DNA from 4 places in the Rothia endophytica genome. Region 4 is predicted to be linked to each of the others. Evidence: riboswitches for the same ligand, from Rfam matches in the RefSeq annotation. Region 4 holds a riboswitch; each other region holds the start of a gene.
What was found. A riboswitch is a leader RNA that binds a small molecule or an ion and turns the genes downstream of it on or off. The one in region 4 is predicted to bind S-adenosylmethionine.
Positions count from the first base shown of each region.

Region 1: linked by a shared signal. The riboswitch ahead of ABD982_RS08150 (nuclease PIN) and the one ahead of ABD982_RS08725 (methylenetetrahydrofolate reductase) in region 4 are both predicted to bind S-adenosylmethionine.
Region 2: linked by a shared signal. The riboswitch ahead of ABD982_RS03015 (hypothetical protein) and the one ahead of ABD982_RS08725 (methylenetetrahydrofolate reductase) in region 4 are both predicted to bind S-adenosylmethionine.
Region 3: linked by a shared signal. The riboswitch ahead of ABD982_RS07165 (O-acetylhomoserine aminocarboxypropyltransferase/cysteine synthase family protein) and the one ahead of ABD982_RS08725 (methylenetetrahydrofolate reductase) in region 4 are both predicted to bind S-adenosylmethionine.

Region 1 covers NZ_BAABKP010000002.1:353,121-356,308, reverse strand. The annotation lists gene ABD982_RS08155 (DEAD/DEAH box helicase) at 1-1,105, opposite strand, end outside; SAM riboswitch class IV at 1,346-1,473, shown strand; gene ABD982_RS08150 (nuclease PIN) at 1,509-1,709, shown strand; gene ABD982_RS08145 (PIN domain-containing protein) at 1,706-2,146, shown strand; gene ABD982_RS08140 (SDR family NAD(P)-dependent oxidoreductase) at 2,163-2,936, opposite strand; gene ABD982_RS08135 (cell division protein PerM) at 3,038-3,188, shown strand, end outside.
Region 2 covers NZ_BAABKP010000001.1:659,247-662,434, reverse strand. The annotation lists gene ABD982_RS03020 (hypothetical protein) at 260-874, opposite strand; gene ABD982_RS03015 (hypothetical protein) at 1,017-1,439, opposite strand; SAM riboswitch class IV at 1,456-1,573, opposite strand; gene ABD982_RS03010 (thymidine kinase) at 1,639-2,256, opposite strand; gene ABD982_RS03005 (amino acid permease) at 2,434-3,188, opposite strand, start outside.
Region 3 covers NZ_BAABKP010000002.1:144,622-147,809, forward strand. The annotation lists gene metX (homoserine O-acetyltransferase MetX) at 1-249, opposite strand, end outside; gene ABD982_RS07165 (O-acetylhomoserine aminocarboxypropyltransferase/cysteine synthase family protein) at 268-1,611, opposite strand; SAM riboswitch class IV at 1,718-1,832, opposite strand; gene ABD982_RS07170 (S9 family peptidase) at 2,043-3,188, shown strand, end outside.
Region 4 covers NZ_BAABKP010000003.1:127,997-131,184, reverse strand. The annotation lists gene metE (5-methyltetrahydropteroyltriglutamate--homocysteine S-methyltransferase) at 1-515, opposite strand, end outside; gene ABD982_RS08725 (methylenetetrahydrofolate reductase) at 553-1,464, opposite strand; SAM riboswitch class I at 1,569-1,659, opposite strand; gene ABD982_RS08720 (hypothetical protein) at 1,668-2,003, opposite strand; gene ABD982_RS08715 (aldo/keto reductase) at 2,249-3,188, shown strand, end outside.

The DNA.
Region 1 (3,188 bases), on a different contig from region 4:
CTAGTTTGTGGGTCAGGTTGGCCGGCAGGGTGTAGCCACCCCAGCGCAGAATGGGGGTAAGGCGCAGAGCATCGCTGCTACTGCCGCGTTCAGGTACTCTTTCAAGGCTGAGCTCTACCGCAGGCTCGTCAGCTACCGCTAAACCTGCCTCTTGTCCATCAAGTAGGATAGGCAAATTCAACTCATCTGCGGACCGCAAGAGCTGCCAGAGCAGAGAGGAATCAACATTTGAAATGGATGCCCACTCGCGGTGTGAGGAATAGATGGACTGAGAACCGCGAATGACCGCATAGAACTCGGTAAACCAACTGGCATGCTCGGGGAGTAGGCCCGTGCCGGACGCCCCGGCTGCTGTGCCAGAGAATTTCTCCCAGGTCAGCCCACCCTTAATCCACTTGCCGCGGGCACCCATCATGACCGGGCGCGCCTCCAAACTAATCTTGGGGGCACCGTTATTTTTGCTCCAGCCGTACTTACCCGGCACCACCAGCCGTAAATCCAGGGCGCCGGACACCCCGTGCGTTCTGCTATCAAAGCTCGGCCGGCTAGAGAGAGAATAGGCAAGAGACCGCCGCCAGGCAGGTAACTTGGACGCTGTCCCATCAGCAGGCGGCATCGTTTCAGTGGCGTCACCAGCCGGGAGCGCCAGCTCGGCTTCCCTCTGGGCCATCTGCTGCCGCAAGTCCGCCACCAGCTTTTGTTTGTTCTCCACCGGGAGAGAAGCTACCTCGTTTTCAGCAGAAGACCGCCAGGTTGAAGAGCTAGCAGTCAGCGCTTTCTTTGCCTTAGCAGACCGGTCAATGGCGGTCAGCATCAGAGCCACCGCATGCTTGCAGTTATGGGACACAGGGCAAGAGCAATACGAGGTAAAAGATGATGACCCGGCCAGCACCTCAGCCGGAAAAATCACGGACGTCTCATAAGGTGTTGAACCGCTACCAGCCACCTGACCCGTCAGCGTCCGGGCGCCTTCATCGTAGGTGTAGCGCACCACCATGCCATCGCGCATATACCGCTGACCGCGCGTATAGGCCCCGTGACCCACCTGCCGAATCAAGGCAGGGGCAGTCACGGGAATCTCGGGGAAAGCAGAAGTGGATGACACAGTAACCTCGGTGCGAAATCTAATAAACCGGGGCAAATTCAAAAGCGGATAATCGTTGAAGCTTCCCTCAGTGGGTGAAAAACGAGTACATTCGACTTCTGAATAAACCTAGTCTTCTAGCTTATCGCAGAAGCAAAGGGTGCAACTGGTGGACAGGTAGCTACCGGTCTTGATCTGCTCAACCAAATGGTGAGAAACCTGTTTACAGGCTGGGCGGGTGTAGGTTAGAGTTTTAACCAGCTTCAAGAGTTTCAACTGCTAAGCTCCGACTTTAGTTGAACGCCAACCCCATGTTCACGGGTGGCTCGGATGACGAAGCGGTCTGCATCGCGCATATCAGCGCTGTTTGGTGTAGACAAGAGCACGTTATGAAAGGAACGCGCACCTTACGCGCAAAGGCACCATGTCAAATGCTCGCCCCCACATCTCTGTCCAGAAGAATATCTCTGCTGCATCTGTACCTGCCCGCGGTGGTTTTACCGCGATGAGTATTCAGGACTACACTCGTATTTCGAACGAGCGTAGCGAGTTCCTGAATTTCTTGCTGGCTCCTAACCCGAGCGGCATCCCTGCTACTGAATACGGTGTTCTGAAAGCTGCATGAGCCAGGTAGGTCTTCTTCTTGATTCGGACGTCCTTGCCGAGATCCGCAAGGTAAACCCTCACCCCACTGTGGTGGCGTTTTTGCGCCGCAGCTCCTACCGCACTCTCTACATTTCGGTGCTGAGCCTTGGTGAGCTAAAGGGTCTCTACCCCTACCCCGAGACAGACCGCTGGTTGGCTGAGCTCACCGACCGCTTTAGCGATCACGTGCTGGACGTGGACGCCCGAGTCTCCCTGGAATGGGCCGGACGGCACGCCGAACCTAAGTTACACGCGGTGGGCTCAGCGGCGTCCACCCCATTACCAACCGCTGCCCTGGAAGGTCTGATGAGCGCCACAGCGGCGGTACATGAGCTTGAAATTATCTCATCTAAGGCAGAGGTCTATCGCAGCTGGGGCGTGCCCGCCTCAAATCCCTGGCTCGACGGCACCTCATGACACCCCTGCTGTTCCTCTAATAGTTGCGTGTGCGCGCAATCAGCCTGGCTACCGCTGCCCGGGGCAGAACCTTGGTGAGGCCCACCGCAACCTTGTAGGGTACTGAGGGCACGCAGAGTGCTTTGCCCCGGTGACTAGCAGCAGTGGCGTCCGCTACTACCCTCTGCGGGGTCAACCAGAGAAAACCAGGTAGGGAAGGGGCTACTTGCCCCATGGCGTCGTGGAATTCTGAGTGGGTGAGACCCGGGCAGACTGCTGTGACGGTGATGCCGCGCGGTGCGTACTGTAGGTTGGCTGACTCTGAGATAGACACCAAAAATCTTTTGACCGCTGAGTAGGTGCCGCCGGGGGTGAAGGCTGCCACCGAGGCGACGTTAATGATGCGCCCCCTGCCCCTGGGCAGCATGGTAGTGATAGCGGTGTGCATGAGCAGCAACGGAACTTTAGCGAGAACATCCACCTGCGCCAGGTGCTGCTGGGCAGTGGCAGCGTCGAAAGAGCTGCCTAAACCGAAGCCTGCATTGTTGACCAGAATTTCCACCGGAGCTTCATCCTGCTGTAAACGGGCTACCAGGCGCTCTAAATCATCGGGATTGAGCAGGTCAGCGGGAAGCACCTCAACATTGACACCGCACTCCGCCCGCAGGTGCTCAGCCAGATCTTGCAGCGGGTCAACCCTGCGAGCTGTCAGCACCAAATGGTAACCGGCCGCGGCGTACTGGCGCGCAAATTCGGCGCCGATGCCAGCGGAGGCACCAGTAATCAGAACGTAGGATGGGTCAATGCTCATAGGTGCACTTTACCTAACATGCCCAACATCATTCGGGGAACTTGCTGTAAAGGCGCCGAGCGCTTGGGTATCAGCAAACGAAACATGACATGATAAAAGCGATGAAAACACCAGCCCGCCCCCCGCGTTCTTTACCCATGCCCCTGTGGTTGCAGGGTGCCGTTGAGCTTGCCCTCGTTGCAGCGCTGAGTTACCTGGCCGTTGTCTTTTTGTTGGCAGCTGTTTGGTATACCAACGGTTTTGATAACAGCA
Region 2 (3,188 bases), on a different contig from region 4:
CCTCCGCTTCCTCTCTTTTTCCACCGTTACTTAGGCTCTGGCTTCTCAGAAGAGGTTATTGTGGCTGAGCTGCTGGAGGTTCAGGGTAAGCCCGTGGACCTGGGGGGGGCTACTACAAGCCCTCAGACGAGCTGGCAGATAAGGTAATGCGCCCGAGTGCTACCTTGAACGGTGAGCTGACTAAGCTCAAGTAAGTAGATTATAAAAAAGGCTGGTGGCCTTCCCAAAAGGGAAGGCTACCAGCTTTTTAATAGTGGTCCTAAAAGGTTGAATAGCCTTCACGGCTCATAGTTACACCGTGACCGGTTTTAGTGTTGGTACAGGTCATCGCCTCCTCCTCAGAGCGGCATTCAATCGAACCGTAGGTAGCAGTCGTACCGTACTCAACAACCTGCGGGGCATTACCCTCGTGCTCCCCCATCATGAAGAACATGGCATCACCACGCGAATTCAGCGATACCTCATCCAGCTCATCATCTAATGCAAAGACCCAGGCAGGGCCAGTAATATCACCGGTCGGGTACTTCGCCTCATCATAATAGGACTTCACGCCGCACCGGGCGAGACCCTCCACCGCCCAGATGTCACACCCAATATTGCCGGTTGGGCTGACCAAGATACCGATTTTCTCATCGGCCGCCACCTCCTTGCCCACCGGGAAAGTAGTAGTCACCTCAACTAGATCAGGCTGGGCCTCATATGAGCTAGTAGCCGAAGGCATCGGGCTCGGCGTAGGCACCGAAGAGTTTGCCGCAGCAGCTGACGAAGCAGGTGGGGTTACCGTTTCATTATCTGTTGTTCCTGTGCCAGATGAGCCGCACCCGGCCAAGAGAACGGTGGTAGCCAGAAGTGTCAGTCCAGTATAAGACTTCATTGTCTTCCCTTCTCGGTAGTGATTCCAGGCTAACAGCACACAGCCTCCGCACACCTCACTAAAACTATCCATTAGTTCCAAAAATAGGGGGTGGTGGGCCAGAAAGTCTGGCCCACCACCCCTTATATTGATCTATCTTTTCCTAGGAAAGAGAGGACGCTAGTTCGCAGCCATCTAGCGGTTTATCCGAAAGGTGTGCCAGTGCGAAACCATGATCGAAACGCCTGCCCAAAAGTTTATAGGTGGAATTCCACAGCAGCTCCGTTGTAGCCGCCTCCCCATGAGTCTCGCTATCAGAGTTCTCGCCGGCTTCAGGAGCGCAGAGGTAAGCCACGCGCTGCGGGTCGTGGTGCCAGAAATAAGATGCACCATCCGCTGTTTGCAGCCGCAACCGGGTGCCGCGACGGGCAGTGACAGTGGCTTTCTCCCACACCATGTTTGAAGCGTTCATACCAACAGCAGGCACAATTCCGTGACCGGCAGTGTGAAGAATACAGCGGGTACCAACACGTTCTTTGGTGGTTTCTGCATCGGCATTGGAAGAAGAAAAAGAAAGCTGACCCATGAGGGCCTCCTAAAATAATCGCTACTTTCACCGGATCATTTGAGCCGGGTGACCGATTTTCCTTTAAGGGCACCGTCTGCGAAAGGCGGTTGCCAGCCAACAAGTCAAAGGGCTTAGCGTTGGGCTTCTGAATCGTGATTACTACTTTAACAGAGCTTTACGAAATAGTTCAAGCATCCTGCAGAAAAATGATGGATGCCTAGCTCAGCGCGCCGCCAGATTCTTCCAGGTAGCAGGTAGCACACAGGGACTCGTAGCCCACGTGCACGCCGTCGATGGCCACCTGGTCGCCGTCGAAGATGAACTTTCCGTCCAGCGTCCGCCCGTTAAAGAGTGCTTTACGGCCGCACCGGCAAATAGTCTTAAGTTCTTCAAGAGTGTGGGCAATTTCAAGCAGGCGAGCAGAACCGGGGAAGGCGTGAGTACGAAAGTCGGTGCGGATACCGTAGGCAAGTACTGGGATGTCCTCCAGCACGGCAATGCGCATCAGGTCATCGATTTGTTCTGAGGTCAAGAACTGTGCCTCGTCTACTAGCAGGCATGAGACGGGCAGGTGCCAATGCATCCGGTCAGGGTCTTCAGCTACTTCAGCAGCGGCATGAAAGAGACCCTTAGCTGAGTCCTCGGGCCCAATAAGGAAGTCAGCATGGCGGGTCACGCCCAGGCGAGAAACAATGAGGGCATCACCCTTGGTATCCACACGGGGCTTAGCTAGCAGGACGCGCTGACCGCGCTCCTCATAGTTATAGGCAGCCTGCAGCAGGGCCGTAGACTTGCCCGAGTTCATCGCCCCAAAACGGAAATACAGCTTAGCCACGTGCGCTACCCTTTCACCAGAAAAATCAAACGGCACCAGTCTACCCGCAAACAAAAACACCAGCATGGCGGCTCCCCTTCGCGAGCGAAAGGTGAGCCATGCTGGTGCAGTGGTGGCGGAGTGGACGTGCTTGCAGCCGGCGAGAGCCCGCCCGCCCCGCCACCGTTCAGTTTGAGGTTAGCCCTTGACGGGTTCCACCTCGATGCCAGAGACATCCACCTGATTGAGGGGAATGGTCTTTGAGCCGCTGACCATCTTGTGGACCAGGTAGACGCCAATGATGATAGGTACACCAATGTAGGCTGAGACAACCTCGAACCAGTGGCCCTCAAAGATGGCGTTATAGTTCTGGCCACCAATGACCAAGAGGCACATGAGCAACGCAACGATGGGCCCGATGGGGAAGAGCGGTGCCTTGTAAGGCAGGCCATTCACATCGAAGCCCTGGGCGACGTAGGCGCGTCGGAAGCGGTAGTGGCAGATAGCAATGCCCACCCAGGTGATGAACCCGGAGAGGCCTGAGATGTTAATCAGCCAGGTGTAAGCGGCACCCTGGCCTACGAGTGCGGTGACGAAGCCGAAGAGACCGATAGCTGCGGTCATCAGCAGGGCGGGCATGGGGATGCCGCGTTTGTTGACGCGCATGAAGATTTTGGGTGCTTTGCCCTCGACTGCCAGGGAGTAGAGCATACGCGATGAGACGTAGAGGCCTGAGTTACCGGCAGAGAGGATAGCGGTCAGAATGACCGCGTTCATCACGGAAGCTGCGAGCGCGATACCCAGGTTATCGAAGACCATGGTGAAGGGCGAGTAAGCGATGTCGGTTTCATCAGCGCGCAAGAGGTTGGGGTTGGTGTAAGGAATCAGAGTACCGATCACCGCGATAGCACCAATGTAGAAGAGCATGATGCGCCAGAAGACGCTCTTGAGGG
Region 3 (3,188 bases), on a different contig from region 4:
CCGCACTTCTGCCGGAGCATCCGAAGCCGCGCGACCAGCAGAGACGTGGGTGTCACCGGTCAGCGCGTGCAGAATCAACACCGCATTATCGCCGGCTTCATTGAGGGTTCCCCAGGTTTCATAGCCAATGACGACATCGGGCAGAGTTTCACCGTTTTCAAGGGCTAGGTCGCCGATCGGGGCGTACTTAAGTACGCCGTCCTCACGGGTGCCAGCAGCGGTATCAGTGGTCGAGGTTTTAATCGTCATCGATTTACCTTTCGTACTTTAAAGTGCGTCGAAGCCCAGTTCGAGGTCAGCCAAAATATCATCGATATGCTCAATACCCACCGAGAGGCGAATAAAGGCGGGATTGATGCCGATGGCGGCTAGCTCATCTGGCGTTGATTGGCTGTGCGTGGTGGACGCCGGGTGTACTACCAGGCTGCGCACGTCGCCAATGTTGACCAGGAGGGAGTGTAAGGACAGCGCATCTACAAATTTTTGGGCGGTAGGAGCATCCGCGTCCTTGAGAGTGAAACCCAGGACTGCACCGGCGCCACGGGATAGGTATTTCTGAGACAGCCCGTAGTAGGGTGAACTTTCCAAACCCGAGTAAACTACCGATTCAACTGCGGGATGCTCGGATAAGAAGCGGGCAACTGCAGCGGCGTTCTGCACGTGTCGCTCCATGCGGAGTGAGAGGGTCTCGATCCCGATCGCTATGTTAAAGGCATTGGTCGGAGAAATTGATGCTCCCAGGTCACGGAGCAGGGACACGCGGGCTTTCAAAATGTAAGAGAGGTTGACGCCAAAGGCGCCGTCTTTACCCAGGTCGCGGGCGTAGACCAGGCCGTGATAGCTCTCATCAGGCTGATTGAAGAGGGGGTATTTTTCGGGGTAAGCGCCGTAGTCGAAGGTGCCTGCGTCCACGATGACACCACCCACAGAGGTTCCGTGGCCCCCTAGATATTTGGTCGCAGAGTGCACCACAACATCAGCACCGTGCTTGATGGGGTTCAGCAGATAAGGTGTTGCTACGGTGTTATCCACGATAAGGGGAACACCCACGCTGTGAGCTACTTCTGCAATGGGTTCAATATCCAGCACGTCCCCGCGGGGGTTGGGTAGGGTCTCCCCAAAGAAAGCTTTGGTGTTAGGGCGAGCAGCAGCGCGCCAGCTGTCGGGGTCTGCAGGGTCATCAACGAAAGTGGTTTCAATGCCTAAATTCGCCAGGGTGTATTTGAAGAGGTTGTAGGTACCGCCGTAAAGAGAGGGCGAGGCAACGATGTGATCCCCTGCCCCGGCAATGTTAAGAACCGAGAAAGTATTAGCTGCCTGACCAGATGCGAGCAGCAGCGCTCCCACTCCGCCTTCTAGGGCCGCGATACGGTTTTCTACCGCTTCTTGGGTGGGGTTATTAATACGGGTATAGATGGGGCCCAGCTCAGAGAGAGCAAAACGGTTAGCCGCCTGCTGTGAATCCTTGAAGACAAAAGAGGTGGTCTGATAAATCGGCAAAGCTCGTGCACCGGTGACAGGGTCAGGTTCTTGACCAGCGTGAATTTGCTGGGTCTCAAATTTCCAGCCGGCAGGCTTGCTGGGAGTAGGGATGTTCTGTGAGGTCGTCATGTTGGTAGCTCCAGTCTCTAGTGAGGAAAATATCTCGCAAGGTGGGGCCGCATGCCGTAACTCCCGGTCTACCGGAAGGTGATGCACCAAAGGAGAAGGCACATCGGTCCCGCGCTTACACATGCCCGTCTGGGATGTGTCAGGTCTTCACTCAGGGCACCCCACCGCAGGTGGAGGGTTGCCGGCCAGCTAGCTGAGGCTTAGTGCTGGCGCTCTTGACCTGTTGTTAGTCTTCCTTAGCGGGTTTGATGGCGTCAAGAAAGCACCGCAAGATGTCAGCATGTTTCATTTGTTGCAAAAGTTACGCAGGTGTAACTTTCACTCTTACACAGTTTGGATTAAGACCACGCACGGACTAGGAGCGCGCTCCTGCTCTTATGGGGAAACCTCTCTCCACTAGACTGGAGAAGAAACCATCAGAAAGGCATCTCATGACGCTCACCCCACCCCGTCCCCCGCGCATCGCCAGCGAGCGCACTCATCATGGCGATACTTTCATTGATTACTACGAATGGATGCGTGATAAAGAGAGCGAAGAGGTGCTTGCCCATCTCGCAGCAGAGAATGCTTACACCGATGGGGTTACCGCTGATCAGCAGCCGCTGCGCGACGCTATTTTTGAAGAGATTAAAGGCCGCACTCAGCAAACGGATATGTCCGTTCCCTCCCGCAGGGGTGCTTGGTGGTATTTCAATCGGACGGTGGCCGGCGAGCAGTACCCCATTATGTGCCGGGTTCCTGCCTTAACAGAAGGCAGCGTTGTTGAGCGTTATACACCACCGCAGGTGGTGCCCGGTCAGCCGCTTGAGGGTGAAGAAGTGGTGCTGGACTGCAACGAGTTTGCCCGAGACCTACCTTTCTTCTCACTAGGTTCCTTCCAGGTTACTCGCGACGGACGACTGCTGACCTTTGGGGTCGATGACACCGGCGATGAGCGCTACACCCAGCACTTTAAAAACCTTGAAACCGGCCAGATGCTGGATGAAAAGATTGAAGATATCTTCGCCGGAGCTTTCTTTGCCTCGGGCGCTAACCACCTTATCTATGCTGTAGCCGATGATTCCTGGCGCCCCTATCAGATTCGTGCTCATCGAGTGGGAAGTAGCCCGGCTGATGACATTGCTCTCTATACCGAAGAGGATCAGGGCATGTGGCTGGGAGCGGGGATGTCGTCCTCCCGTACCCACGTGGTGTTGACCTCCGGTAACTCTGAGTACACTGAAACCCGCGTGGTCAATATTCACGAGTTAGGCGAGGTAGAGCCCACGCTGATTATTAGCAGGGAGCAAAGGATTGAGTACAGCACCGACATCATCGATGTCGATGGAAGAGCCTACCTGGTGCTCACCCATGACTTTGATGCGCCCAACTCAGAAATCGTCATAGCCCCTCTCCCCGAGGCCTATGTACCCTTTGAGCGTCTGCGGGCTGATTGGGTGGCTCTTATGCCGCACCGCGACGATGTACGCATCGAGAGCGTTAGCTTCTCGCGCAACCACCTTGCGGTCATGGCGCGGGAGAACACCACGGTTAAGGTCTTTGTTGCACCCCGCAGCTCACTGTCACATCAGCTCGCC
Region 4 (3,188 bases):
AGGTAGGTGAGGGGGCCGGTGATGCTGGGGCGGGCGGACGTCCCCGCCGCCTCAGCGGCTGCCAGCAGGTCGTCGAGAGCTTCAGTATTGAGGGTAAAGCCGGTGGCCGGGCCGATTTCTGGCACCAGGTAGTGGTAGTTGGTGTCGAACCACTTGGTCAGCTCCAGCGGGGGCAGGTGCTCGGTGCCGCGAGCCAGGGCGAAGTAGCCGTCCAGGTCGATTAGGCCGCTGTCGTCGCGTACCGACTCGAAACGGGCAGGCAGGGCGGTGAAGAGGCGGGTGGTATCGAGCACCTGGTCGTAGAAGGAGAAGTCCGCGGGAATAGCGTAGTCGTCGGTCAGGCCGCGTTCGGTAAGGGTGCGGTAGGCGTCCTGCTGAATCTTCTGGGCGGTCTGCTTCAGTTCGTTCTGGTTGGACTTACCCGCCCAGTAGGCTTCAACAGCGCGCTTGAGTTCGCGGCGAGCGCCGATACGGGGGTAGCCGGTGATGGTTGCGGTGGGGAAAACAGTGGTCATGGTGGTGTCTTTCTATAAGGTCTTTGGGCCGATATTTTTAGGCGTAGGTCAGTTCGGCCAGGGGGTTTTCAAAGCGGGTGCTGTAGCGGGGCAGGTTGACCTGCTCGAGAACGTCCAGCACCGCTGCGTGTTCATTGAAGGTGTAGAAGTGGATGCCGGGGGCACCGGCGTCGAGGGATTCTTGGAGTAGGCGGGCGCCGAACTCCACCCCGATACGGTGTCGTTGGGCGTCCCCGCTCGCGGTTTCAAGGTCGTAGGCCAGCTGCTGGGGTACGGTCAGGCCCGCTAGTGAGCAGAGCGTGGTGAGCCTGCGCAGGCTGGTGACCGGCATGATGCCCGGAATCAGGGGTAGGGTTACCCCCGCGGTTCGGGCCCGCTGCACCAGGGATTCGTAGCGGGTCGCCTCAAAGAAAACCTGGGTGATAGCGAAGTCAGCCCCCGCCCGCTCCTTGGAGAGCAGAATTTCAATATCCTGCAGTTCCGAGCTGGACTCCGGGTGCCGAGAGGGGTAAGCAGCTACCCCCACCGCCACGCGTCCTGCTGCTAGGTGGGCAAAATCCTGGGTCTCAACTTGGCGAATGAGGTCAACCAGGGACCGGGCAAAGGGGATATCGGGGGCCTGCGTGCTGCCCGGTGGCAGGTCGCCGCGCAGGGCTAAAAATCCGCGGACGCCGATCGCCAGAATACAGCGAACAGCAGCTTCCAGCTCCTCGGCGGTGTGCCCCACACAGGTGAGGTGAGCCAGGGGAGTGAGCTGGGTTTCGTGGACCAGATGGTCTAGCAGGGCCAGGGTTTTCTGCTTACGAGCCCGGTCGCCGGAGTAGGTCACCGACACATAGTCGGGGTTGGTGGGCGCCAGCTGGTCGATGGTCGTCAGCAGATTCTCGCAACTGGCAGAACTTCGCGGTGGGAAGAGTTCGTAGGAGAGCGCCGGTGTATAGGTACTCATGGTTTCCTTACAGGTCGTTGGGTGGACCCGAAAGAATGCGGTGGCCGCTCCCATTGGTGGCGGGAGGGTGCCACACAGTGCGGTGGGTGGACCGCTGGTGATGCACTCTATCGGTCCTAGCAGGAGCACCTTTCCCGTCAGGGGTGGTTGCTGCGACGTCATCGAGCTAGGTCTCTCGGTCGCTCTGGATAGGTTTGATGGTTCTACACTAAAAGCGCAGGCAGGGCGCTGGCAAGAAACCGCCGCTCTGTGCAGCTTTTTGACTTTGTGTCGGGTGTGTTGAGACACATGACAGTAATATTTCGGGCTTTATTGCGATGGTATGTAAAGGTCGCACCGGTTTCTTTGGGTGAGAGTGGAGCTTTTTTCTTACTTTTCTTGAAAGGTTTTATAATCATTGTTTCGATTAAAAAGTTCTGCACCGTGCTCGCCGCGACGTGTGCAATTTCTTTCAGCTCCGTAGCAGTGGCTACCGCTGGAACGCATACAGATACCAATTCTGGTGCGACTCCGAATATTATTGGTGGTTCAGTAGCCACGAGTCCTTGGGCTGTCCAGCTCCGGTTCAATGTGACCGGCAGCAATGGAATCAGCAGTTGTACCGGTGAACAACTTAACGCTCTGGGAGTTGCTGATACTGGGGGAGTTTGCCACCATAAACTAGGCCCTACTTCATACTCTCTAATCTGATGTTCTTAACTTTCTACGAGGTGGTACTCAGGGACTTTTTCCCTGAGTACCACCGGGTTTTGTAAGATTGAAGACTTATACCTAGGGTAGAGGTATGAGCATTGAATATCGTCAACTGGGAAACAGTGGGCTAACCGTTTCGAGCGTGGGCCTGGGCTGTAACAACCTGGGTAGAAGCAAAACCGCCACCGAAACTCAGACCGGCACCAACGATGTGCTGGCAGCCGCCGTGGAGCAGGGCATCACTCTCTTTGATGTTGCCGATATTTACGGGGCTCGGCCTGGGGTATCTGAAACCATGTTCGGCCAGGCGCTCAAAGACACCGGCATTGACCGGGACGAAATCGTGATTGTTTCTAAATTTGGCATGGATATGGATGGCGCCAACGGTACTGACCACGGGGTGAGAGGTTCCCGGCGTTACATCATGCGCGCTATCGAAGCGTCCTTGGGTCGCTTGGGCACTGACTATATTGACCTCTACTTCCACCACACCCCCGACCCCGTCACCCCCGTGGAAGAAACCCTGGGAGCACTTGCCACTCTGATTGAGCAGGGCAAAGTGCGCTATATTGGCAGCTCCAATCACTCCGGTTGGCAGATAGCCCAAGCGGAATATATCGGCAAGCAATTAGGCACTCGCTACATCGCCGCAGAGAACCATTACAATCTGCTGGACCGCCGCGCTGAACTAGAAGTACTGCCCGCTGCCCGCGAGTTTGGCCTGGGCGTCCTACCCTACTTCCCCCTGGCTAACGGTCTGCTGACCGGTAAATATAACCCCGGTAAAGACGCTGTTGAAGGGCGCCTGACCCGCATCAAGCCCGAATTGCTGGACTCGACAGACTGGGATCAGATGCGCGCTTTCTCGGAGTTTGCCGCCGAGCGCGGACTGACCGAGGTGCAGGTTGCTTTCTCTTGGCTGGCCCAGCAACGCCCGGTGTCATCGGTCATTGCTGGTGCTACCACCATTGACCAGGTGCGCACCAACGCTGCCGCCATAGCTACTCGCTTCAGCGAGGACGATTTGGCTC